2 regions of the Enterococcus casseliflavus genome follow, and region 2 is predicted to be linked to the other one. Evidence: predicted binding sites of a transcription regulator. Region 2 holds the regulator's gene; the other holds the start of a gene.
What was found. Region 2 encodes LexA, which represses DNA repair genes until DNA is damaged. Its sites were predicted from a motif close to CNAACANNTGTTNG; they were not measured.
Positions count from the first base shown of each region.

Region 1: the regulator LexA is predicted to act here: its motif matches at 2,855-2,868, upstream of uvrB (excinuclease ABC subunit UvrB).

Region 1 covers NZ_CP119393.1:2,003,754-2,016,478, forward strand. The annotation lists gene uvrA (excinuclease ABC subunit UvrA) at 1-767, opposite strand, end outside; gene uvrB (excinuclease ABC subunit UvrB) at 781-2,772, opposite strand; gene P0G38_RS09785 (amino acid ABC transporter substrate-binding protein/permease) at 3,043-5,196, shown strand; gene P0G38_RS09790 (amino acid ABC transporter ATP-binding protein) at 5,198-5,935, shown strand; gene P0G38_RS09795 (hypothetical protein) at 5,983-6,222, opposite strand; gene P0G38_RS09800 (hypothetical protein) at 6,621-7,163, shown strand; gene P0G38_RS09805 (Tat pathway signal sequence domain protein) at 7,269-8,024, shown strand; gene P0G38_RS09810 (S-ribosylhomocysteine lyase) at 8,120-8,575, opposite strand; gene P0G38_RS09815 (class I SAM-dependent methyltransferase) at 8,588-9,232, opposite strand; gene P0G38_RS09820 (cystathionine gamma-synthase) at 9,235-10,380, opposite strand; gene P0G38_RS09825 (PLP-dependent cysteine synthase family protein) at 10,370-11,335, opposite strand; gene P0G38_RS09830 (glycerol dehydrogenase) at 11,745-12,725, opposite strand, start outside.
Region 2 covers NZ_CP119393.1:1,723,926-1,736,650, forward strand. The annotation lists gene rnz (ribonuclease Z) at 1-591, shown strand, start outside; gene P0G38_RS08355 (SDR family NAD(P)-dependent oxidoreductase) at 575-1,363, shown strand; gene P0G38_RS08360 (lipopolysaccharide assembly protein LapA domain-containing protein) at 1,376-1,813, shown strand; gene recJ (single-stranded-DNA-specific exonuclease RecJ) at 1,961-4,261, shown strand; gene P0G38_RS08370 (adenine phosphoribosyltransferase) at 4,273-4,785, shown strand; gene P0G38_RS08375 (IS1182 family transposase) at 4,840-6,276, opposite strand; gene P0G38_RS08380 (hypothetical protein) at 6,422-6,634, opposite strand; gene lexA (transcriptional repressor LexA) at 6,764-7,384, opposite strand; gene P0G38_RS08390 (DUF896 family protein) at 7,521-7,760, shown strand; gene tkt (transketolase) at 7,861-9,858, shown strand; gene P0G38_RS08400 (glucosaminidase domain-containing protein) at 10,234-11,112, shown strand; gene cysK (cysteine synthase A) at 11,311-12,240, shown strand; gene P0G38_RS08410 (Fur family transcriptional regulator) at 12,410-12,725, shown strand, end outside.

The DNA.
Region 1 (12,725 bases), 280 kb from region 2:
CCACAATACGGACAAGAATAATGTTCACTGAAAAGCATCTCTTCTTGACCAATCACATCGACTACCGCATAGCCATCAGCTAAACGTAATGCCGCTTCAAAGGAATCAAACAGACGAGAACGGATGCCTTCCTTTACAACGATTCGGTCAATGATGATGGCAATATCATGCTTTTTATTTTTTTCTAATTCAGGCGCTTCAGAGACATCATAGACTTCGCCATCCACCCGCATCCGAACATAACCTTCTCTTTGGATACGTTCGAAGACTTTTTTGTGCTGCCCTTTCTTTTGATAAACGATAGGTGCCAACAATTGGATCTTGGTGCGTTCTGGTAATGCCAAAACTTCATCCACCATCTGCTCAACCGACTGACTAGTAATCTCGATATGATCATTGGGACAGATTGGGTGACCGATTCTGGCGTAAAGAAGCCGCAGATAATCATTGATTTCAGTAACCGTCCCCACTGTTGATCGCGGGTTCTTACTGGTGGTTTTTTGATCGATAGAAATCGCTGGACTAAGTCCATCAATGCTATCTACGTCGGGTTTATCCATTTGCCCTAAAAACTGACGGGCATATGCCGATAGACTTTCGACATATCGGCGCTGTCCTTCGGCATACAACGTATCAAATGCTAAGGAGCTTTTCCCTGAACCCGAAAGACCAGTTACAACAACGAGCTGGTCTCTGGGAATCGTCACATCGATATTTTTTAAATTATGGGCCCGTGCCCCATGGATCACGATTTTATCATTTGCCATATTGTTTCTCCTTCTAATCAGCAGCTTTTAGCTCAAGAATAGTATCTCTCAAGGTAGCAGCCGTTTCAAAATCCAGTGCTTTCGCAGCATCTTTCATTTCTTTTTCTAATTTCAACAACAAGGTTGCTTTCTCTTCACGACTCAGTTCTTCATAAGAAGTCGTGGTGTATTCGCCAGTTTCTTCCGCCACTTTCGTGATCGCGATCAGATCGCGAATCTCTTTGATGATGGTTTTCGGTACGATTCCATGTTCTTCGTTATAGGCTTCTTGAATACTTCGGCGTCGCGCTGTTTCGTCGATCGCTCGCTGCATCGAATCGGTCATTTTATCGGCGTACATGATTACTTTTCCTTCTGAGTTTCGAGCTGCTCGTCCGATGGTTTGGACTAATGAACGCTCACTGCGCAAGAATCCTTCCTTATCGGCATCAAGGATCGCAACCAGGGAAACTTCTGGGACGTCTAACCCTTCTCGCAGTAAGTTGATTCCGACCAGTACATCAAATTCACCGAGACGCAGGTCGCGAATGATCTCTGTTCGTTCCAATGTTTTGATGTCACTGTGCAAGTATTTGACTTTGATCCCTAATTCTTTAAAGTAATCCGTCAAATCTTCAGACATTTTTTTCGTCAAGGTCGTGACAAAGACCCGTTCATTTCGCTCGACTCGCTCATTGATTTCTCCTACGAGGTCGTCAATTTGACCCATGATCGGTCGTACTTCGATCACCGGATCTAACAGACCAGTCGGACGAATGATTTGTTGAACGACGGTATCGGTTTGATCGTATTCATAGGGGCCAGGTGTTGCTGACACATAGACGATTTGATTGACATGCTTCTCAAATTCTTCCAAGCGTAACGGACGGTTGTCCAGTGCAGAAGGCAAACGGAAGCCATAATCCACTAACATTTGTTTTCTAGCACGGTCACCATTATACATCCCACGAACTTGGGGCATCGTTACGTGTGATTCGTCGATTACTAATAGAAAATCATCTGGGAAGAAATCCAATAACGTATAAGGCGGTTCGCCTTCTTTTCGTCCATCCATATGGCGAGAGTAGTTTTCGATTCCTGAGGTATACCCCATTTCTCGCATCATTTCAATATCATAGTTGGTTCGCTGCTCTAAACGCTGTGCTTCCAGCAGCTTATTTTCTGCTCGCAAAACTTTCAGTCGTTCATCGAGTTCACTTTGGATCGAAGCGATCGCATGTTCCATATGGTCTTCATTGGTCACAAAGTGCGTTGCCGGAAAGATCGACACATGTTCGGTGTCACTCATGATCTCGCCCGTCAAGGCATCGACTTCACGAATCCGATCGATTTCATCGCCAAAAAACTCAATGCGTAACGCTCGCTCATCACGAGAAGCTGGGAAAATCTCCACAACATCGCCGCGCACGCGAAAACGTCCCCGTTGAAAATCGATGTCGTTTCGTTCAAATTGGATCTCGATCAATTCTTTTAATAGTTGATCCCGAGACTTTTCCATCCCTACTCGTAAAGAAACAACCTGTCTGGCATACTCGATCGGCGAACCTAAACCGAAAATACAGGAGACAGAAGCTACAACGATCACATCGTTTCTCTCTAATAAAGAACTTGTCGCCGAGTGACGCAGCTTATCGATTTCATCGTTGACACTGGAGTCTTTTTCGATGTATGTATCACTGGAAGGAACATACGCTTCTGGTTGATAGTAATCATAGTAACTGACAAAATACTCGACTGCATTATTTGGAAAGAAGTCCTTAAACTCGCCATATAATTGTCCAGCCAATGTTTTATTATGGGCAATGATCAATGTCGGTTTATTGACTTCCTTGATTAGATTAGAAATCGTATAAGTCTTACCGGTCCCAGTGGCTCCCAACAAAATCTGTGCTTTTTTTCCACCGACCACCCCGTCAACCAATTGATGGATCGCTTCTGGTTGATCCCCAGCTGGTTGATATTTTGATACTAAGTCAAATTCATGGGAAGTTGTTCTTTCGATCATCTTCATTCCCCCTCGATTATTCTAAACGACAACAAAAAAAGAAAAACTCGCTGCCGCTTTTCCATAAATAAGTATATCATAGCGAACATACTTTCGCCATCATTTGCTATGAAAGTTTCATGCGATTAAGCATAACTTAACATGTTTGATTTTCTAACATCTGATGTGAGGTTTAAGCAATTTTGTCATATTTTTAAAGAGAAAGACTTGTGTGTTGAAGAAAAAATCCATATAATCTATAAATACGTTATATCTAAAGGGGGAATTTTCTTGAAAAGAAAACACATGTCCTTCGCTTTAATCGCGCTGATTATCAGCATTTTTACGCTATCAGTAAAGTCAGCAAGTGCGGAGGAAACTACGTATAAGATAGGAACAGATTTAACATTTGCTCCTTTCGAATTCCAAAATGAAAATAATGAATACGTTGGGATCGATATAGATTTATTAAACGCGATCGCTGAAGATCAAGGTTTTGCAGTTGATTTACGTCCTTTAGGCTTTGACGCTTCCATTCAAGGCGTGCAATCAAATCAGTTAGATGGCATGATTGCTGGAATGAGCATCACTGATGAACGCAAAGAAACGTTTGATTTCTCAGATCCTTATTTTGATAGTGGGATTCAAATGGCGGTAGCTGCTGACAATGACAGCATTACTAGCTACGAAGATCTTGAGGGCGAAACGGTCGGTGCAAAGGTTGGTACCGAAAGTGCCCGCTTTTTAGAAGAAAACAAAGATCAGTATGGCTACGACATCAAACTTTATGATGACGCTACTGGGTTGTATGGCGCTGTACGCAATGGTACTGTGGCAGCCGCTTTTGATGATTATCCAGTGCTTGGCTATGCCATTAACAACGGCGAACCCATGAAACTTGTCGGCGAACCTGAAAAAGGTGCTTCTTACGGATTCGCTGTCAGAAAAGACCAAAATCAAGAACTACTTGAAAAATTCAATGCTGGTTTAGCCAACATGAAAGCTTCTGGCAAATACGACGAAATCGTCAATACTTACATCACAACGTCTGATTCAGATGCAGACACCAGTGAAATGGTGAAAGTCGAACCAAAGAAAGATGTTTACCGAATTGCCAGTGACTCCGCCTTCGCTCCATTTGAATTCCAAAATGAAGACAATGAGTATGTAGGGATCGATGTTGATTTAATGAATCGGGCGGCAGAATTGCAAGGGTTCAACATTGAATTCAATTTCATCGGTTTTTCAGGAGCTTTGCAAGCCTTGGATGGTAACCAAGCAGATGGGATGATCGCTGGGATGACGATCACTGATGAGCGTCGCCAATCCTACGACTTCTCAGACTCTTACTTTGAAAGCGGCATTCAGATCGCTGTAAAAGAAGGCAATGATTCCATCAATTCCTATGAAGATCTAGATGGAAAAACCGTTGGTGCGAAAGTGGGAACAGAAAGTGCAGACTTCTTGATCGCCAACGAAGAAAAATATGGCTATTCGATCAAATATTATGATGCAGCCGATCAATTATATGCAGCTGTTAACGGCGGACAAATCGATGCCATGATGGATGATTATCCAGTGATCGGTTATGCCATCAGCCAAGGTCAAAAACTAGTGACACCGATTGAAAAAGAATCTGGCGGTCAGTACGGTTTTGCGGTGAAAAAAGGCCAAAATCCTGAACTGATCCAAATGTTCAATGAAGCATTGAAAGAAATGAAACGGACTGGCGAGTACGATCAAATCATCAATAAATACATTGAAGATGGCTCTGCCACAGAAAAACGAGTGGATGAATCAACGATCACTGGTTTGATCAGCAACAACTATAACGTCTTATTAAAAGGTTTATGGAATACCCTTTTACTAGCATTGATTTCTTTTGCCTTAGCATTAGTGATCGGCATCATTTTTGGACTATTTAGTGTTGCTCCAATCAAAGCATTGCGGGTTTTTGCAGGGATCTATGTTGATATCATTCGTGGTATTCCTATGATGGTATTGGCTTTCTTCATCTTCTTCGGCCTTTCCGATGCCATTGGTATCACGATTCCCGACTTTGCAGCCGGGGTCATTACATTGACTTTAAATGCCAGTGCCTATATCGCTGAGATCGTCCGTGGCGGGATCAATGCGGTGCCAAAAGGTCAGATGGAAGCCTCTCGAAGTTTGGGGATGACCTACACTCGGACAATGCAGAAAATCATTTTACCGCAAGCGATCAAAATCATGATTCCATCTTTCGTTAACCAATTCGTTATCTCATTGAAAGATACAACGATCATCTCGGTTATCGGAGTCGTAGAATTATTGCAAACTGGGAAAATCATCGTTGCACGGACTACGCAAAGTACCTATGTTTACTTGATCATCGCGATTATTTACTTAGTCGTGATCACAGCTTTAACGAAACTTGCAAAAGTTTTAGAAAAGAAGGTGAAATAGCATGAAAGAAAAAATCTTAGTTGAAAATCTTGTGAAAAAATACGGCGACAATACCGTATTGAACAATATCAATGTTTCAATCGCTGAAGGAGAAGTCGTTTGTGTGATCGGTCCTTCAGGATCTGGTAAATCGACGTTCTTACGCTGTTTGAACCGCTTAGAAGAACCAACCAGCGGCGATATTATCGTTGACGGCGCACATCTGATGGATAAAAACACCAATATCAATGCTGTTCGTCAACATATCGGCATGGTGTTTCAGCATTTCAATCTCTTCCCTCACTTGTCGGTTTTAGAAAATATCATTTTAGCCCCGATGGATCTAAAAAATGCTTCTCGGCAAGAAGCGGAAAAGAACGCAATTCGTTTATTAGAAACGGTCGGTTTGGCAGATAAAAAAGACATGTACCCTGACAATCTGTCTGGAGGACAAAAACAACGGGTGGCGATCGCTAGAGCTTTAGCAATGAATCCCGATGTTATGTTGTTCGATGAACCAACCTCCGCACTCGATCCAGAAATGGTTGGCGATGTACTGAATGTTATGAAGGATTTGGCAAAACAAGGAATGACCATGGTGATCGTAACTCACGAGATGGGGTTTGCCAAAGAAGTAGCAAACCGTGTGATGTTTATTGACGGCGGGAACTTCTTGGAAGACGGTACACCTGAGCAAATCTTTACCAATCCTAAGCATGAGCGTACCAAAGACTTCTTAGACAAAGTATTGAATATTTAAAAAACCTCTGCAACAGTTTGACTAATGAACTGTTGCAGAGGTTTTCTTTATGGCTTGTTCCGTTTCGTTTCATCTGCGATCCGCTTTTGATTTTCCCCCAGAAACACTTTTGTATCGATGGGGTTTGCTTTGTTCGCCCCGCCGATGCCAGTATCAACCATTTTCCCCCAGCCCTTCAATGGCTCTTTCCCTGCTGCACGAAGCTTGGCATTTTTTAACCGTAATGCCTGCTTTTTTGTTTCTTTTTTCGCTTGATGTTTTGCTTGCCATTGCTTTAAGATGCTCATATTCTTTCCTCCTCTCCGTTTTATGAAAAAAATCATTCCTTACATAAATTCTTAGCAAAAGGTATGCTGGTTCCTGTTGATCTGGTAAGAGTAAACAGGATTCACCTTTAAAATAGCAAATTTTTATTGAGTAGTTAAATCTATTATAACATTTACTTTTCAACATCGTAAGCTGCAGATACCAGTTTTACTAAAACCACGAAAGGATATTGGAAATCAAGTAGCCAGATCGGAAGCAACATGTTACACTTATTAAACAACACTCCCTCCAAATCTAAATAGGTATACAAACATTTTTCTTTTTTTATTTTATAGCAACTGACGGGATTTTTCTAATAAAAAACCAACATTAAAATAACAAAGAAAATTAACGAAATCATTTTGGAGGAACCTATCTTATGAAAACCATCTTTTTATTTCCCTTATTAATGTTACTCTCCCTCTTTCTCACTGGCTGTACCTTAATTGACGAAATCATGGATGACACCCCCAAGAGCAGTTTTTCACCAGAAGCAACGTCGTCTTCTCAATCTTTGTCAGCTGATTCAGAAACCATAGCTTCTTCTTCCAGAACTGAGAACCACACATCAGAACCCGCATCTGAAACAGCTCGTTCTTCTGATGACTTTGCACAAGCTCAGAGCAGTACCGAAACAGCTGCCCCTCAATTTTCGTATTGTGAACAATTGCAGATCGGGCTGCCGCGACGGTGGAATCGAACAGTCAACAAAGACTTACTCCACCAATTGCAAGAAGGAATGTCCTGCGATCAAGTTCTTGAGATCATGGGTGGACTGCCTTCTTGGCGACTAGCGGTTGTAGGTGTGGAATCTAATGCATGGATCAATTCCGATGGTGAGGCAATCATTGTCACTCTTATTAACCGAACCGTTTCTGATGTGGCCTGGCATGATCAGTTTTCTGAATCAGAAATTGAGTAATCCATTAAGCGATTTCTCGTAACTAAGATTGGCAAAATGCGTCATGAAATTCAAACACCTCTATTATCATGAGTCGCCTAAAAAACTTAGGAGTTGAAGGATAAAATGAAACTGAATCGTCCTATGAAAAAAATCCGGGAGCATCGCAGAAGAAGTCTTTTTCTTTGTTTGGGCATTAGTTGTTTTTTACTCGGAGCTGTCCTCTTCTACAGCGAAAATCAGCCAGCAGCTGCCTACGAGCAGTTTTTAGAGATCGATTACTTAACTGCTTTACTGGAAGAAAGACCTTCCCCTGAATCCATCAGCGATCTCGGCCTCGCTCTCATCAAACGTAGTGATCGGGTAAATCAAGAGCGCAGTGCCATTAACCGAAAGCGGCGCCGCGAAAATGTGATCGTCACGGAAGAGACTAGAAAAGTTTTTTCTCCCGATCAAGGAGCAATGGTTGATGAAGTAAGAAAAGTAACCACTCGTTTGCCTGATTCAGCCATTGATTTGTTATCAACGATGGCTGACAGCAGCGCTCTCGAGACAAAAAGAGTTCCTTTAGGTTCAAGGGACAAACTGTCCAAAATCAGCTTTGATTTTGACTCCGATAACGCGGGAAATGAACATTTATCTAGAATCACATTGGTTGATGTCCCAGAATTTTTCGGTATTGATTTCTCACAATTCGGGAAAGAGGATGATATTGAGGAGATCAAAGAGACATTGATCGAAAAGTATGGTTTAGATGCTCACATCAGAGACGTTAGCGCCATTCGGAGACTTTTCTTTTTTCATGAAGGATTTGAGTTTTACATTAGTCAAACCTATAATCCAAACGGAGTCGGCATCACTGTCCAAGCAGTAGAACCATAAACAAAAACTATCGAACCCCCATCTCTTTGCGGGTTTAACAAAAAAGGCGTCTGCGAATCCAAACGCAGGCACCTTTTTTCTACTTCTATTTTTATTTAGGCAAAAACGGTCGACCAATTGTCACGTTCATCAAGAAATTCTTGCGCTAATTTTTGCGCACCCTCTAAGGTATGGTTCGCCGCCCAACCGCATTGCACTTCATTGCTGGCAGGTACTTCAGTTGCTTGCAAAACGTCCTTCATGGTTTTTTCTAGGACGGTCAAAATCTCTTCATAATCGTCATGATTCAAGACAGTCAAATAAAAGCCGGTTTGGCAGCCCATTGGTGACCAGTCCACGATATAGTCCGCATGATTACGAATCAATTCTGCCGTCAAATGTTCTAGCGAGTGCAGACTTGCCATATCCATATGCGCTTGGTTCGGCTGCTTCAAACGGACATCATATTTGATGATGGTATCATTCGTTCCTTGTTTTTTATCGGCAACCCGTACATAAGGTGCTTTGACTTTCGTATGATCCAAATTAAAACTTTCAACATTCATTTTCATTGTACTTCTCTCCTACTCTTTTTGTGCTTCCACAAGCCAAACATACTCATTGATCTGCTTAAAACGACTGGTAAACCCATGCTGACGAAAGTATCGTTCGATATCCGCTATAACTGGATAGTACTCTCTTTGCAGATCAGCGGCTAGTCGCTGGTGACCAGCTTGCCGTGCTTCATCGATTCGTTCCATTTTGTGGGCTAGAGAAAGAAACATCGTATCCCCGAAAAGCACTTTCCCGCCTTTGGGCAGCATCGCAGCATATTTGCCGATTGCCCGTTGTTTTTCGTCCTCCGTAAGATGATGAAAAACATAGGTAGAAACGATCGTATCAATCACATCCGTGATCTCAGGAAAAACCTCCATATCACCATCTACAAAAGTCACTTTAGAAAGACTGGGTTTTGACTTGGCGATTCGCCGCATCTCTGGCGATGGCTCGATTGCCAGCACGTTTTTTCCTTGATCAAGCAGAGCTTGTGTTAGATTTCCAGTTCCACTACCAAATTCTACCACAGACTGCCCTGCTTTTTCAGCAATTTCAGCGAGTAACTGTTCATATTTGAAAAAAACCGCTCGATACTCTTCATCCTTACCTGCAACTGTTTCATCGTACTCAGCTGCCCAGTCAGAAAAAATTGGAATAAACTCTCTCCCCATCACTAGCTACCTGCCTTTTCAAACGCTTGCTCTAAATCTGCCTGCAGATCCTCACCGTCTTCGATGCCCACCGACAACCGAATCAAGCCATCTTTGATCCCAGATTGCTCACGAATTTCTTTAGGGATCGAGGCATGGGTCATCACGGCTGGCACTTCTACCAAGCTTTCCACGCCACCTAAGCTTTCTGCTAAAGTAAAAATCTTTAATGATTCAACAAATTCTGCTGTTTTCGATTCATCGTTTAGTTCAAAAGATATCATACCGCTATACCCAGACATCTGTGATTTGGCGATCTCATGTCCTTCATGGGCAATCAATCCTGGATAATAAACCTTTGCGACAGCTGGATGTGCTTGTAAGTAGTGGGCAATTCTCATCGCGTTGTTTTGATGTGCTTCCATCCGCAAAGCAAGTGTTTTGATGCTTCGTTGGATCAACCAGCTATCATGAGGCCCCAATACACCACCAATGGCGTTTTGTAAAAAAGCAATTCTTTTGGCGATTTGCGGCTCTTTGGCAACCGCTAACCCAGCTACTACATCACTGTGTCCACCGAGATACTTGGTAGCACTGTGAATCACAATATCTGCGCCTAATTGTAGCGGCTTTTGAAAGTAAGGGGTCGCAAAGGTATTATCCACGATCGTCAAAATGTCCTGTTTTTTAGCTAGTTGGGCAACGATTGCGATGTCCGTGATCTTCAATAATGGATTAGTCGGCGTTTCCAGAAAGATCGCTTTGGTTTCTGGAAGGATGGCTGCTTCAATGGCAGCTAGCTCATTTGTTTTGACAAGTGTATAAGACAATCCGCTTTTTTCTAATACTTGATGGAGCAAACGAAACGTCCCGCCATATACATCATCCCCTAAAATGATATGGTCTCCAGTCTGAAACAGCGAGAAGACCGCATGGGTGGCTGCTAATCCAGAGGCAAAAGCAAACCCATGGGCGCCTTCTTCCAGATCCGCAATCAATTCTTCTAAGGCAAATCGAGTTGGATTGCCTGAACGACTGTATTCATATTGCTTTGGCTGACCAAGAGCATTTTGCCGATAGGTTGATGTTTGGTAAATTGGCACACTAACAGCACCAGTCATTTCGTCTTCGCTGATACCGCCGTGGATTACTTTTGTATTAAAATGCATGGTTTACTCCTCCTATGAATGGGGTGATTGCTGATTCACCCGCATAAATCTGTTTTGATAGATAGCGATCGCCTCCATCTGGAAAGACGGTAACGATCGAGCTTCCAGTTGGTAATTCGAGGCTTTCTTTTACTGCTGCTGCCATCGCCGCTCCACTTGAACTTCCAACAAGCAAACCATAGTTTCTTGCCAAGTAACGAGTAAAAGCAAAGCCTTCCGCATCACTGATCGTATAAATTTGATCAATAAGCAAATCGTCAAAAAATTGTGGAATGAACTCAACACCGATCCCTTCAATCTCATGTCCATGGGCAGGCCCGCCATTTAAGATCGATCCTTCTGGTTCAACGACAGCAAGTCGAGTGCTTGATTTTTGCTTTTTTAAGTATGTTGCGACACCCGCGAAGGTCCCCCCGCTGCCAGCTCCAGCAACAAAGCTGTCAATTTTTCCAGATAACTCCTGAAAGATCTCTGGGCCTAAGGTTGCTTGGTAGGCTGCAGGATTGTTTTGATTGTGAAATTGCATTGGCATATAACTATTTGGTAGCTGTTTTGCTATTTCCTTTGCTTTTTCAATCGCCCCTTGAATGCCTGCTTCAGTGGGCGTATGAACGATGGTCCCGCCCAACGCTTCAATCAGTTGCTGCTTTTCAAGGCTAAATTTTTCAGGAATGACAAAAATCATTTTTAAGCCATACTCGATTCCAGCTAAAGCTAAACCAATTCCAGTATTTCCCGCTGTCGGTTCGATAACGGTTGTCTCATAATCGATCACATGCTCGCGAAACGCTTCATCGATCAAATACTTTCCTAAGCGGTCCTTGATACTTCCACCAGGATTTAAATACTCAAGTTTCGCATAGATGGTACTTCCCTTTTTGCCGCCAAATGCTGCGGCATCAAATTCAAAGAATGGGGTGTGCCCAATCAATGCTTTTATATTATTAACGATCATCGCTCGACTCCTCGCTCAACTTTGTTTGTCACAACTCGTATGCTTCATGTACTCATTTTCATTTGCAATCATCAGCCGTCGCCAATGAAAGCGGTAAAAAACAGCAAACAAAAAGGGGTACTGACTATTACATCAGTACCCCAAAAAAATGTCGTCTTATCCGGATAGAAGTGAATCACTAAAGAAACTTCAGCGATCTTCTGCGACAAAGGAACTAATAATAGGCATGACAAATCGGTATGCTGCTTTTTGCACCATACAACAACAACAGGTAGTTTGTGTGTTGACGTTTGTCATGTCTTGTTCCCTCCTTTAATTTGCTTGTTATCAAAATAGCACGACTCTTTTTTATTGTCAAACGTTTTTTGAAATCACCGAGCACACATTGATGATCTTTAATAAAATAACATCATAGAGGATAGTAAGCACTCACATAGGCATCCACGGCTTTGATCGCTGCTGCAACATCTTCTGCAGAAACTGGGAATGGCATATTGTGGATCGTTTCCCCTTCGATGGTTGCTTGCTCGCCAATTTTTAATAGGTCTGCATCGCTGGCTTCCGCAAGATGCATGTCGGATAATGTCGTCGGTAATTCTAATGCCTGATACAATTCTATATATTGGTCGAGCTCTTCAGGATCTGCATTTTCCAGCATTAATTGAGTGAGTGTTCCGTAAGCAACCTTCTCACCATGGGTCAGATCATGAACGTCTCCTTCAAGGGCTGTCAAGCCATTATGAATCGCATGAGCTGCTGCCAATCCAGCACTTTCAAAGCCTAAACCACTTAACAGAGTGTTGGCTTCCACGATTTGTTCAAAAGCTTCGGTAACGACTTGTTTTTTATTTGCTTGATAGGCTTTCAGTGCATTCTCAAAAAGAATCTCTTCGCATTTTTCAGCGATTGCCATGCTGGCAATTGGTTGAATACCACCCACCATATTCTTACTATGGCTTCGGGCAACGGCGCGTGCTTCGACATAGGTTGCTAGTGCATCCGCAATACCCGCTGCAAGTAATTTGGCAGGCGCTTTCGCAATAACGGCTGTATCCACTAAGACAAGTTCAGGGTTTTTGTTGTAAAAACGATATTTTTCAAAGCGACCTTCATCTGTATAAATAACAGAAAGTGCCGAAGTTGGTGCATCAGTAGAAGCGATCGTTGGCAAAACAGCAATCGGTATGTTTAATTCATCCGCAACAGCTTTCCCAGTATCGATGGCTTTCCCGCCACCTAATGCAGCAATTACTTCAATGGATTCGCTTTTGGCTTTAGAGACGATACGATCGATTTCATTTGCAGAAGCTTCTCCACCAAAAATTTCTTTTACCGGACCTAAATCAGCCGCTTTGAGATTTTCAAATAAATCTTCCCCGGCAATTTTCCA
Region 2 (12,725 bases):
GAAGGGATTCTTTTTAAAGATCAGCAATTTGAAGTATCGTGTCTGCGCCTTGATCATGGCATTGACAGTTTTGGTTATCGGATTGTTGAAGCAAGCCATCAAGGGGAATTGCAAGTGCAGGCTTTACTGGAACTTGGGTTGAAACCTGGGCCGCTCTTCGGTCGTTTGAAAAAAGGTGAAGTAGTTACCCTTGACGATGGACGTCAAATCAATGGGGCTGATTTCTTGGGCCAAGCGAAAAAAGGTCGGATCGTGGCGATATTAGGTGATACGCGTAAATGTCAAAACGCCGTACTGCTAGCAGAAGATGCGGATGTATTGGTGCATGAAAGTACCTTTAACAAAGAAGAAGCCAAGTTGGCTCGCGCTTATTTTCACTCGACGACGCGGCAAGCTGCCGAAGTGGCACAAGAAGCTCAAGCTAAGCGTTTGCTGTTGACCCATATCAGTGCGCGTTACGTTGGCAAAGATATTACAAATTTAGTAAATGAAGCAAAAGAAGTATTTCCGAATACGTTGATCGTCAAAGATTTTGATATTGTCGAGATCCCTTTTGCCGGAGAGGAAGAAACAGATGAATTTAGAGAATAAAGTTGTCGTTGTAACAGGTGGCTCTGCTGGACTTGGAGAACAAATCTGTTATGAAGCCGCAAAACGTGGTGCGATCGTCGTGACTTGTGCCCGAAGAACGAATCTGATTGGAAAAGTCAAAGAACAATGTATGGAATTAAGCGGCAAAGAAGCGTATGCGTTTCAATTGGATGTAGCAAATCCTGAAAGTGTGGAGCGCTTACTAGAAAAAATCAATGAGAAAGTTGGTAAGATCGATGTCTTCGTCAATAATGCTGGCTACGGGATCTTTCAAGAATTTACAGAGATGGACCCGGCGGTCATCCGAAATATGTTCGAAGTCAATGTGCTTGGCATGATGGTTTTGACCCAGCAAGTAGCGATCCAAATGGCTGAACAAAAGCATGGTCATATCATAAATGTTGCTTCGATCGCAGGTAAGATCGCTACGCCAAAAACGGCCGTCTACTCTGCAACAAAATTTGCTGTGCTTGGTTTTTCTAACGCATTACGTTTAGAACTAAAACCATTAGGGATCAACGTAACAACGGTCAATCCTGGACCGATCGAAACGGCATTTTTTGACCAAGCAGACCCAAGCGGTAGTTACTTATCGTCGGTGGGCAGCCTAGTGCTCGAACCGAACAAATTAGCGCAAACGATCGTCAAAGCGATGATCCATCCAAAACGAGAAATCAATCGCCCACATATTTTAGGCGCTGCTGCGAAACTATATACCCTGTTTCCTTCAATCGGCGATTATATGGCGGGAACGATGTTCAACAAAAAATAGGAGTTGAAGCCCATGAAAAATCAATGGCGTGTTATCGTTGGTATTTTACTGATTTTAGTGATCGTTTTATTTGCCGTTGCAAACAATATGACTGTCCCGATCAACTTTGGCTTCACAACGATTCAATCGCCACTGATCTTAGTCATTATTGGTTCTGCTTTGTTAGGCGCATTGATTTTGCTGCTGGTTTCCACAAGCGCAATGTTCCGCCAAAAAAAAGAACTAAAGCAATTGAGAAAAGAGCTCTCAGATTATCGTTCGAATAACGAGAAGGTTCTCCAAGAACAACGAGAAGCTTTGGAACGGGAATACACGAACAAGCAGGCGGAGTTAGCGGCAAGACAGCAGCAGCTCGATGATCAAGAAGCCCAGCTTTCCTCACGTGCTGCGGGCGCATCCACGCCGCCAACGATCGATGAGGAAATGAAGTCTTTTGAATCGCAAGCCTAAAAGAACGACGTTTCACAAAAAAAGAGTTTGCTAGTGCAAGATTTGCTGCAAGCTCTTTTTTTTGTGTTGTAAAACGAGTGCTGTTTCTCTCGTTGTTTTTCTTTTTTGCATAAACTTTGCTATAATATCCTAGTTAGGAGTGATTTGGTGAAACGTGCAAATTTTCATTGGGTGCGTCCGCAAGAAAGCGAAACGACCCCAGTATTTAAAGAGCTGATCCAAGAAAGAAAGATCCCTGAGCGGATCGGCGCGTTGCTATGGCAGCGAAATATTCGAACAGCAGAGGCGCTCGATGCTTTTTTATCAACGGACCTGCAATATCTTCATGATCCGTTTTTATTTCATGATATGGCTAAAGCCGTGGAACGAATCCATGAAGCGATTTTAAATGGCGAACGAATCTTGATTTATGGTGATTACGATGCGGATGGGATTACGAGCACTACCGTGTTAAAGGAAACGTTGGAATTGCTAGGGGCGGAAGCTGAGTATTATTTGCCTAATCGTTTTACAGATGGATATGGTCCCAATCTAACTGTCTATCAAGATAAAATTGCAGCAGGGACGCAATTGATCATCACCGTCGACAATGGGGTGTCTGGTCATGAGGCGATTGCTTATGCTCAAGGACAAGGAGTTGACGTGATCGTCACAGATCACCATGAACTACCTGCAGAACTACCGGAGGCGTTTGCTATTGTCCATCCCCGTCACCCTCAAGGAAACTATCCTTTTGGTGATTTGGCTGGAGTCGGCGTTGCATTTAAAGTGGCTTGCGCTTTGTTAGAAGAAGTGCCAGTGGAATTGCTTGATCTTGTTGCGATTGGGACGATCGCTGATATGGTTTCTTTAACCGATGAGAATCGGCTATTAGTCAGCAACGGGTTGAAAATGATTCAGCAATCGGATCGCATCGGACTGAATGAGTTGCTGTCAGTCAGCGGTTTAAAAAAACAAACAGTCAACGAAACAGATATTGGCTTCGCCGTTGGACCACGGTTAAATGCGATCGGTCGTTTGGAGGACCCCAATCCGGCTGTTCGCTTGTTGACTACCTTCGATGAAGAAGAGGCAGTAAGCTTAGCCAAAACCTTAGATACAATCAATCAGCAGCGAAAAACCTTTGTTGAAGAAATCATGAAAGAAGCACAAGAAAAAATCGATCCTGCGAACCATGTTCATTTGGTGGTGGGAGATCATTGGCACGAAGGCGTTTTAGGGATCGTGGCAGGGCGAATCATGCAAAGTACAGGACAACCAGTGATCGTTTTGACCAAAAAAGAAAATGGCTTAGCCAAAGGGTCGGGAAGAAGCATTGCAGCGTTGAATCTGTTTGAAATGCTGTCGACGATGAAAGACATGTTTACTAGCTTTGGCGGCCATCATGCAGCAGTTGGATTAAGTATCCCCATCGATCATTTAGATATGCTGCAAGCCCAAATGAATCGTTACGTTGAAGAAAATGGCATTGACCTCAGTCAGGGCATCCCCTTAGCGATCGATGAGGAGCTACCGTTAACAGAAGTTTCGATCAGTTTTATTGAATCATTAAAAGTCTTAGCGCCTTTTGGAACGGACAACCCCTTACCGAAATTTTTATTTTCTAATCTGATGACTCAAAATGCTCGCCAGATTGGTTCAGAAAATCAGCATTTGAAGTTAGTGATGAGCGATGAGTCTAACACGCAGCTGGATGTCATTGGGTTTGGTTTTGGAAAAGATTTAGTAGCGTTTGAAAACGACCGCTTATCGATCGTTGGTCAGCTTTCCATCAATGAATGGAATGGCAACAAAAAACCGCAGCTCATGTTGGATGATTTTGCAGTGGAAGGGATTCAGCTATTTGATTATCGTTCGAAAAGAAGCCGCCAAGGTGTCTCTCTGGACAGTCAAACATTAGGCGTTCTTTTCAAGCAGAAACTTCCTCGGGAATTGCAAGGCTTTTGTGGGCAAACCACCATATTTGACTCAGTTACAGCCTTGGAAGATACTTTTCGTGCTGGTCAGTTCCAAGAGATTGCATTTTTAGATTGTCCTGCTGACCTTGCAGTGATCAAAGAGATCGTTCAAGCACTCCAGGCGTCAAGAGTTGCTTTTGTTTTCTACTCGACAGAAGATGCTTATTTAGATGGGGTAGGGACAAGAGAGCAATACAGTCGTCTCTTTCAACTGATCAAACAGCAGCCTCGTTTGGACATTCGTTACAAACTAAAGATGGTCGCTGACTATCTAAAAATTCCACAAAAATTACTTATTTTCATGATTCAGGTGTTTTCTGAGCTGGAATTTGTTACAATACAAGATGGTGTTTTGAATAAAACTGCTGATCCTGTTTCCCGTCCATTGACGGAGAGTCATTTGTATCAGCAACGACAAAAACTGATCAAAACAGAAGAATTTTTATTAATGAGTGATTTATCAACCCTTCGTCAGTGGTTGACAGTCTAGGAGGAAAGAAAATGGATTTAAAAGAGTATATTGCTAGTATTCCGGATTATCCCCAAGAGGGAATTATTTTTCGGGACATCTCGCCATTGATGGCAGATGGAGAAGCGTATCGGTATGCGACACAACAAATCGTTGAGTATGCACAAGAAAAAGGCATCGATATGGTGGTAGGACCTGAAGCCCGCGGCTTTATCGTTGGTTGTCCAGTTGCCTATCAATTAGGTGTCGGCTTTGCCCCAGTACGTAAAAAAGGCAAATTGCCACGGGAAACGATTGAAGCAGAATATGAAAAAGAGTACGGTGTGGATGTCTTGACGCTGCACGCCGATGCCATCAAACCAGGTCAACGTGTCTTGATCTGTGATGATCTACTAGCAACTGGCGGAACGATCAAAGCGACGATCGAACTCGTAGAAAAACTAGGTGGTATCGTTGTTGGCTGTGCCTTCTTGATCGAACTGATGGATCTACATGGAAGAGACAAGATCCAAGGTGTCGAAATCAAGACGTTAATGGAATACTAAAAAAGCAGAAACAAAAAAGGACTCGCTGGAGTCCTTTCAGACTGTAGACAAACCTTATACAAACATGAGGTTTGTCTTTTTTCTATGTAATATTCTATGGATAATCGATAGATTAGGCAGTTTTCCTTTAGGAAAACGTCTCTTTTGCGCTCTGATCCTTTTTATTTTTGCCAGCTTTTTCATATTAAGACACGCAAAAGTAAGCCCAATTTTCATGTGCATTTTTTCAATTCCTATTTGATTGGTATAACGTAACCCATGAAATTCTTTTGCTGTTCCAAAAATTCGTTCAATGGTTTCTTTTCTCTTTTTATAAAGTTCTTTGAACCAACTTTGATGGCGTATCTCTTCACAGGTCTCTATAGCTTCAGCCCAAATGTGTCTAGTGATTACTTTGGTATGATTTTTTGAGTTGGTACACTTAGACAAGAAAGGACAATTTTTACAATCCTTTGGATTGCTTTTGTATTCGATATATCCTTTGCGATTGGTAGTGGCATAAGAGAGTATTTTATTATTGGGACAGATATAACAATTATAGTAATCGTCATAAACATATTCATGTTTCTTGAAATAGCCTTTTTTAGTCATAGGACGTTTGTATGGGAAAATTGGGGTCAATTTATGTTCGAGTAGTAAATGTGCAATTGCTGGTGTCTTATACCCAGCATCCATAATTAATTTTTCTAGGGGAAAAGCTCCTTTGAGCTTGTTAAATAAAGAAACAAACGTACGACTGTCATGAAAGTTCCCTGGGTGTGTAGTATAACCTAATATCCATCCATGTTTATCACACGCCACTTGTGAGCTATAGGCAAAAACTTCTTTGTGTTCACCTTTATGAAACCAACCACTTTCAGGATCAGTCGTACTTCTTTTTTTCAAGGAAGTTTTACTTTCTGCGTTTGTTTCTTTTAAGGGCTTTTTTAAATGTTTTTCTCGATTCTTGGTGATTTCTTTTGTCAGCTTATCTGTATAAAAAACAGCTTGTTCCATTACTTCGACAGATTCTTTTTTGTTACGATTCGCATGTGCTTTAATATGCGTACTATCAATAAATACTTCGGAAGTATCTACGATACCTTCAGCGATACATTGTTCTAGAATTTCATAAAAAATTTTTTCAAAGAGATCTGTTCCTTTGAACCGTCGCGTATAGTTTTTACCAAATGTTGAAAAATGAGGAACAGGATCTTCTAAACTCAAACCTAAAAACCAGCGATAAGCGATATTCACTTCTATTTCTTTTATTGTTTGTCTCATACTTTTAATACCAAATAGATATTGAATCATTGGTAATTTAATTAGAAGAATAGGATCCAAGCTAGGACGTCCTTGGATTTCATCGTATTTCTCTTTAACCAATTCATAAATAAAGGAGAAATCAATACATTGATCTATTTGCCGAAATAAATGGTCCTGTGGGACCAAGTCTTCAAGAGAAAAGAAACCGATTTGTGCGCGTTTACTCATATCTTGTTTTGAGAGCATCTGGATACACCTCCAATTGATACTCTTATTTTAACGGATAAAAAAAGACAAAGCACTAAAAACTAGTACTTTGTCTACAGTCTGAAAGGACTCGCTGGAGTCCTTTTTTGTTTCTGCTGCCTTATGGGCGTATGTAGGGGAAGGATCATGGTTCATAACGATAAAAATCATGATCGTGATAATAATGGCGGTTACGTTTGCGCTCTGCTTGGCGGAATTTCTTTTCATCCCAAAGCATGAACCAAAGCATCATTAGAGGGCAAAAAATCAGAACAGCACTTAAAACGCCAAAATAGCCAATAACAATTCCCATCAATAATACCCACAACATAAAACCAAATCGACGAACTGCTTTCATCTCATTCACTCCTTAAATAATACGAACTTATGTTTGTATACCTATTATACGAATGTTTGTTCGCTTTGTAAAGAGGAAAGAAAAAAAATCTTCGTAAAAACGAAGATTTCCTAGTCAGCTCGTTGAGCATCAAAGCAGATGGCGATACAATCCAACAACCAATCCTAAAATCGTTACGTCAGGCAAAATGATTGGTTCTAAATAATCATTTTCTGGTTGTAAGCGAATGTAATTCTTTTCTTTATAGAATCGTTTGCACGTAGCTTCGTCTTCATCTGTCATAGCAATCACGATATCGCCATTTTGAGCACTTTGTTGTTTACGAACGATTACTTGATCACCGTCGAGAATGCCAGCATTGATCATACTTTCTCCTCGGATCGTCAACATAAATAAACTTCCGGTACTATTTGCTAAATCTGGCGGAATCGGAAAGAAATCGGATGCATCTTCCACGGCTAAAATCGGTTCTCCAGCAGTTACGACACCAAGCATCGGAATGGATGCTGGTTGAACATCGATTTTTTCAAGACCGGAAGCAGTTAATTCAATGGCTCTGGGTTTTGTAGGATCTCGTAAGATCAGCCCTTTTTTTTCAAGTCGGGACAAATGGCCATGAACAGTTGAGGTAGAAGATAACTGAACGGCTTCGCCAATTTCGCGAACAGTCGGCGGATAGCCTTTTTCAGTGACACGTGTATGAATGAACTTAAGAATTTCGATTTGTCGATTTTCTGTTCGTTTTGCCAAAACTGACACCTTCTTTCATTTGATAACCTTAGTGTACCATAGCTATATCGATTGTTCAAACAAATGTTCGCTTTTTGTGCTATTGTTTTTGCTCGCTAGTTTGTAGTAAAATCAAGAGGGAAAAGGAGGAACAACTATGCTATCTCAAGAAAAATTAGCTCGAATCAATGAACTTGCCAACAAGAAAAAAACAGAAGGATTGACTGAGGCTGAGACCCACGAACAAAAAGTTCTGCGTGAAGAGTATTTAACCGCCTTTCGTGGAGGGATGCGACACCATATCGAAGGAATGAAAATCGTTGACCCTGAAGGTGCTGATGTGACACCAGAGAAGTTAAAAGAGATTCAAAAGAAAAAAGGTCTCCACGGCAGATAATTGTGAATTCCTTTTCATTGCTATTGAAATAAGCTTCTGAATCACGTATAATGAAAGATGTAATAAAGGTAAAAAAAACCTAAATTAGGAGGAACTACCATTGTTTGATAAAATCGATCAATTAGGAGTGAACACCCTTCGTACATTAAGTATCGAAGCCGTACAAAAAGCCAATTCAGGACATCCAGGATTACCGATGGGGGCAGCACCCATGGCCTATGCCTTGTGGACGAAACACTTGAAAGTCAATCCAACGACTTCTCGCAACTGGGTGGATCGTGACCGTTTTGTTTTGTCTGCTGGACACGGTTCGGCGTTATTGTACAGCTTGTTGCACGTGTCTGGTTACGATGTGACCATTGAGGATCTAAAAAGCTTCCGTCAATGGGATAGCCGCACGCCAGGACATCCAGAAGTCGATCACACAGACGGCGTGGAAGCAACCACTGGACCTTTAGGACAAGGGATCGCCATGGCAGTCGGTATGGCAATGGCCGAAGCCCACTTGGCTGCAACCTACAATCGCGACAAGTATCAAGTCATTGATCACTATACCTACGCTTTATGTGGCGATGGGGACTTGATGGAAGGTGTTTCGCAAGAAGCTGCATCCATGGCTGGTCACATGAAATTAGACAAACTGATCGTCTTGTACGATTCAAATGACATCTCCCTAGATGGCCCAACTTCAAAAGCCTTTACAGAAAATGTCGGTGCGCGTTTTGAAGCGTATGGCTGGCAACACATTCTCGTTGAAGACGGCAATGATTTAGAAGCGATCTCGAAAGCGATCGACGAAGCAAAAGCTGAAAGCGACAAACCAACCTTGATCGAAATCAAGACTGTAATCGGCTACGGTGCGCCAAATCAAGGCACCTCTGCCGTTCATGGTGCGCCGATCGGTGCCGAAGGCATTTCTGCAGCCAAAGCGATTTATGGCTGGGAATACCCAGAATTTACCGTACCTGAAGAAGTTGCCGCGCGCTTCAAAGAAACCATGATCGATGAAGGGCAAAAAGCTGAAGCAGCTTGGAACGAAACCTTCCGTGCCTATGAAGCAGACTACCCAGAACTTGCGGCGCAATTCAAACAAGCCTTTGCGGGTGAATTGCCAGCAGATTGGGATGCAGCATTACCAAGCTACGAAGTTGGCAGCTCACAAGCTAGTCGAGTATCCAGCAAAGAGATGATCCAAGCCTTATCCAAAGCCGTCCCTAGTCTCTGGGGTGGATCGGCTGACCTTTCTGGATCCAACAACACGATGGTGGCAGCAGAAAAAGACTTTGAACCTGGCCAATACGAAGGCCGCAACATTTGGTTTGGTGTCCGAGAATTTGCGATGGCAGCAGCCATGAACGGCATTCAATTGCATGGCGGTACGCGAATCTATGGCGGAACCTTCTTCGTCTTCGTTGATTACTTGCGTCCAGCGGTGCGCTTGTCTGCGATCCAGCATGCACCTGTGATCTATGTCTTGACGCATGACTCCGTGGCGGTTGGAGAAGATGGACCGACGCATGAGCCAATCGAGCAATTAGCCAGCGTCCGTTGCATGCCAAATGTCCAAGTGATTCGTCCAGCAGACGGCAATGAAACCCGTGCTGCTTGGAAACTGGCCATGACAACAACCGATAAGCCAACGGTCTTAGTCTTAAGCCGACAAAATCTACCAGTGATCGAAGGCACGCAAACCGGTGCGGATGAAAATGTCGCAAAAGGTGGCTATGTGATTTCAAAACAAGCCGGTGAAACACCAGCGGGTATTTTGATCGCCACAGGTTCTGAAGTGAATCTTGCGGTCCAAGCACAAGCTAAATTGGCAGAAGAAGGCATCGATGTATCGGTAGTCTCCTTACCAAGCTTTGATCTGTTTGAAGCACAAAGCACAGAATACAAAGAAAGCGTCTTGCCAAAAGCAGTGAAAAAACGGGTAGCAATCGAAGCGGCTTCCCCATTTGGTTGGGAACGTTACACCGGTTGCCATGGAAAAGTGATCGCGATCGATCATTTCGGTGCATCCGCACCTGGTGACAAAGTCTTAGCGGAATTCGGCTTCAGTGTTGAGAATGTCGTGAATACTTTCAAATCAATCGATTAATTGATCGACAATCAATCAAAAATAGCACGTTCGAGAATCTTTTCGATTTTCGAGCGTGTTTTTTTGTCTGGATCCTTGCCACTTTAAACGTGTTAGAGTGACTTATTTAAAGTAATAGTGGCTAAGATTTCCAAAAAATGGTTGTACCGCAAGACACAAGCTTTTTTGAATAGCAAGAGGGAAGTAAGGCAATACCATTCCGATAGTTTTTTTAAAAACTTCTAGGTAGTTAGTAAACCGAGAAGGATATCCATGAAGTTTTTTAAAAGTCTTTTTTCGTGTGTGAAATCAACATTGTTTGCACTGTTAGACGTTTTTCCGTATAATAGCTGTATTGATTTATTTGAAAAAACGTACAGTTACTGGAGGAAAAAAATGGGAAGTTATCAAACAAGAAGTGAAAGACATCATCAACCAAAGAAGACGATAAAAAGACCTACTAAAAAGGCGGTGGTCTCTTTGATGGGGGCAGGAATGATGTTAGCGCCAATGACGGTCACTTTCGTTCCTCAACAGGTACAAGCTGCTGAGAATCAATACGCGACGCAGGACATCTCAGGTTTTATTGAGCAAATTGGCTGGTCAGCACAAGATGTTGCTGCCAACAATGACCTCTATGCTTCTGTGATGATTGCTCAAGCGATTTTGGAAAGCGGCTATGGTTCTTCCGCGTTATCCAATGCACCCTATTACAATTTGTTTGGGGTCAAAGGCAGTTACAACGGACAAAGTGTCTATATGCCTACACAAGAGTATTTGAATGGTCAGTGGGTAGAGATGAATGAACCGTTTCGTCAATATAACTCTTACTGGGAATCGTTTCAGGATCATGCGAATGTCTTGCGCAGCACGAGTTTCGCGACAGGAACTGCTCATTACAGTGGTGTTTGGAAAAGCCAAACAACCTCATTTTATGATGCAACGAATTACTTGACGGGGCGCTATGCTACCGATCCAGGGTATGCACAAAAACTGAACTGGTTAATTGAAACGTATCAGCTCACACGCTTTGATACTGGGACAACGCAAAGTACCGCATGGACAAGTACAACGAGCACGACTAGCACGAGTACTACGCAAACTACAACGACGACCCAGGTAAACAGCGGATCTACAGCGCAGAGCTATCACGTTGCTTCAGGCGATACACTTTGGGATATCGCCAATAAATTTGGCACAACGGTCGACGCTCTAATGGCAACAAATGGGTTATCTAGTGAGGTCATTGTTGTTGGCCAAGAATTAATCGTTTAATTATCTGATACCGCCTTAAGAATGATTGCTCTAAATGGCATCATTCTTAAGGTTTTTTTGTAATGGAAAAACAAAATCAAGAAAGTGAATACAAACAAATATAAAAAAATAAGAAAAAACTTGAAATTGCTTACTTTTTATTCGCAACTCGGGGTTATTTTAGGTAGAATGGAAGAATAAGAACGGGAGGGATTTTCAATGACAAAAATCTATCAATCGGTCAATGAGTTAGTTGGGCATACGCCAATCGTCAAATTAAATCACATCGTAGAAGAAGGTTCTGCGGATGTGTATCTGAAATTAGAGTTCTTCAATCCTGGGGGAAGTGTCAAGGACAGAATTGCTTTAGCCATGATTGAAAAAGCAGAAAAAAATGGCTTGTTAAAAGCTGGTGATACCATCATCGAACCAACATCTGGGAATACTGGGATCGGCTTAGCCATGATCGGTACGGCAAAAGGCTATCGTGTCGTGCTGGTTATGCCAGAAACCATGAGTATTGAAAGACGTAAAATTGTTCAAGCTTATGGCGCAGAGTTGATTTTGACCCCTGGGTCTGAAGGAATCACTGGTTCTATCAATAAAGCAAAAGAATTAGCAGAACAAGACGGCTATTATATGCCATTACAATTTGAAAACCCAGCCAATCCAGAAGTCCATGAAAAAACGACAGGGAAAGAAATTGAGGATGCGTTTGAATCTAAAGGGTTAGACGCTTTTGTTGCTGGGATCGGCACAGGTGGCACGATCACTGGTGCGGGGAAGGAATTGAAGCGCGTCTATCCTAATTTGAAGATCGTGGGCGTTGAGCCTGCAGAATCAGCTATTTTAGGAGGTGGCAAACCTGGTCCCCATAAGATCCAAGGGATCGGCACGGGATTTGTTCCTAAAGTACTAGACACTGAGATTTATGATCAGGTGATTGCCATCGCTAGTGAGGATGCCATGGAAACTGCGCGTCAAGTTGGGATGAAAGAAGGAATCTTAGTAGGGATTTCTTCTGGTGCAGCGATCAAAGCGGCATTAGAGGTTGCTAAGGACTTAGGAAAAGGCAAAAAAGTCTTAGCGATCGTACCAGATAATGGTGAACGCTATTTGTCTACGGCACTGTATCAGTTTGAAGACTAGCAAAGAGGGAGAAAGCAGGCATTCGTTTGTCTGCTTTTCTTTCTCGAAAAACTGAGGGAAGACGGGCTGGAAAAATGCGCTATTCCTTTGAAAAAAACAAGGAAAGCTGTTTGAATTTTTAGGTTTTACATAGTATGATAGGTAAGATAAGAGAAATGGAGGAACTCCTGTGAGTACGATCTACGATGAAGCGATCAAACGATTAAAACATGAAAATATTCGTATTACACCGCAGCGAGTAGCGATATTAGAATTTTTAGCCAGTCACGATGCCCATCCAACCGCTGAAGAGATTTATCGGGCGATTGAAGTTCATTTTCCTGGTATAAGTGTCGCAACGGTATACAATAACTTACGTTTGTTCACAGAAATTGGCTTTGTAAAAGAAATGAATTATGGAGATGCCTCCAGTCGTTTTGATTTTACAACAGAGCCTCATTATCATGCTATCTGCCAAAAGTGTGGAAAGATCGCTGATTTTTACT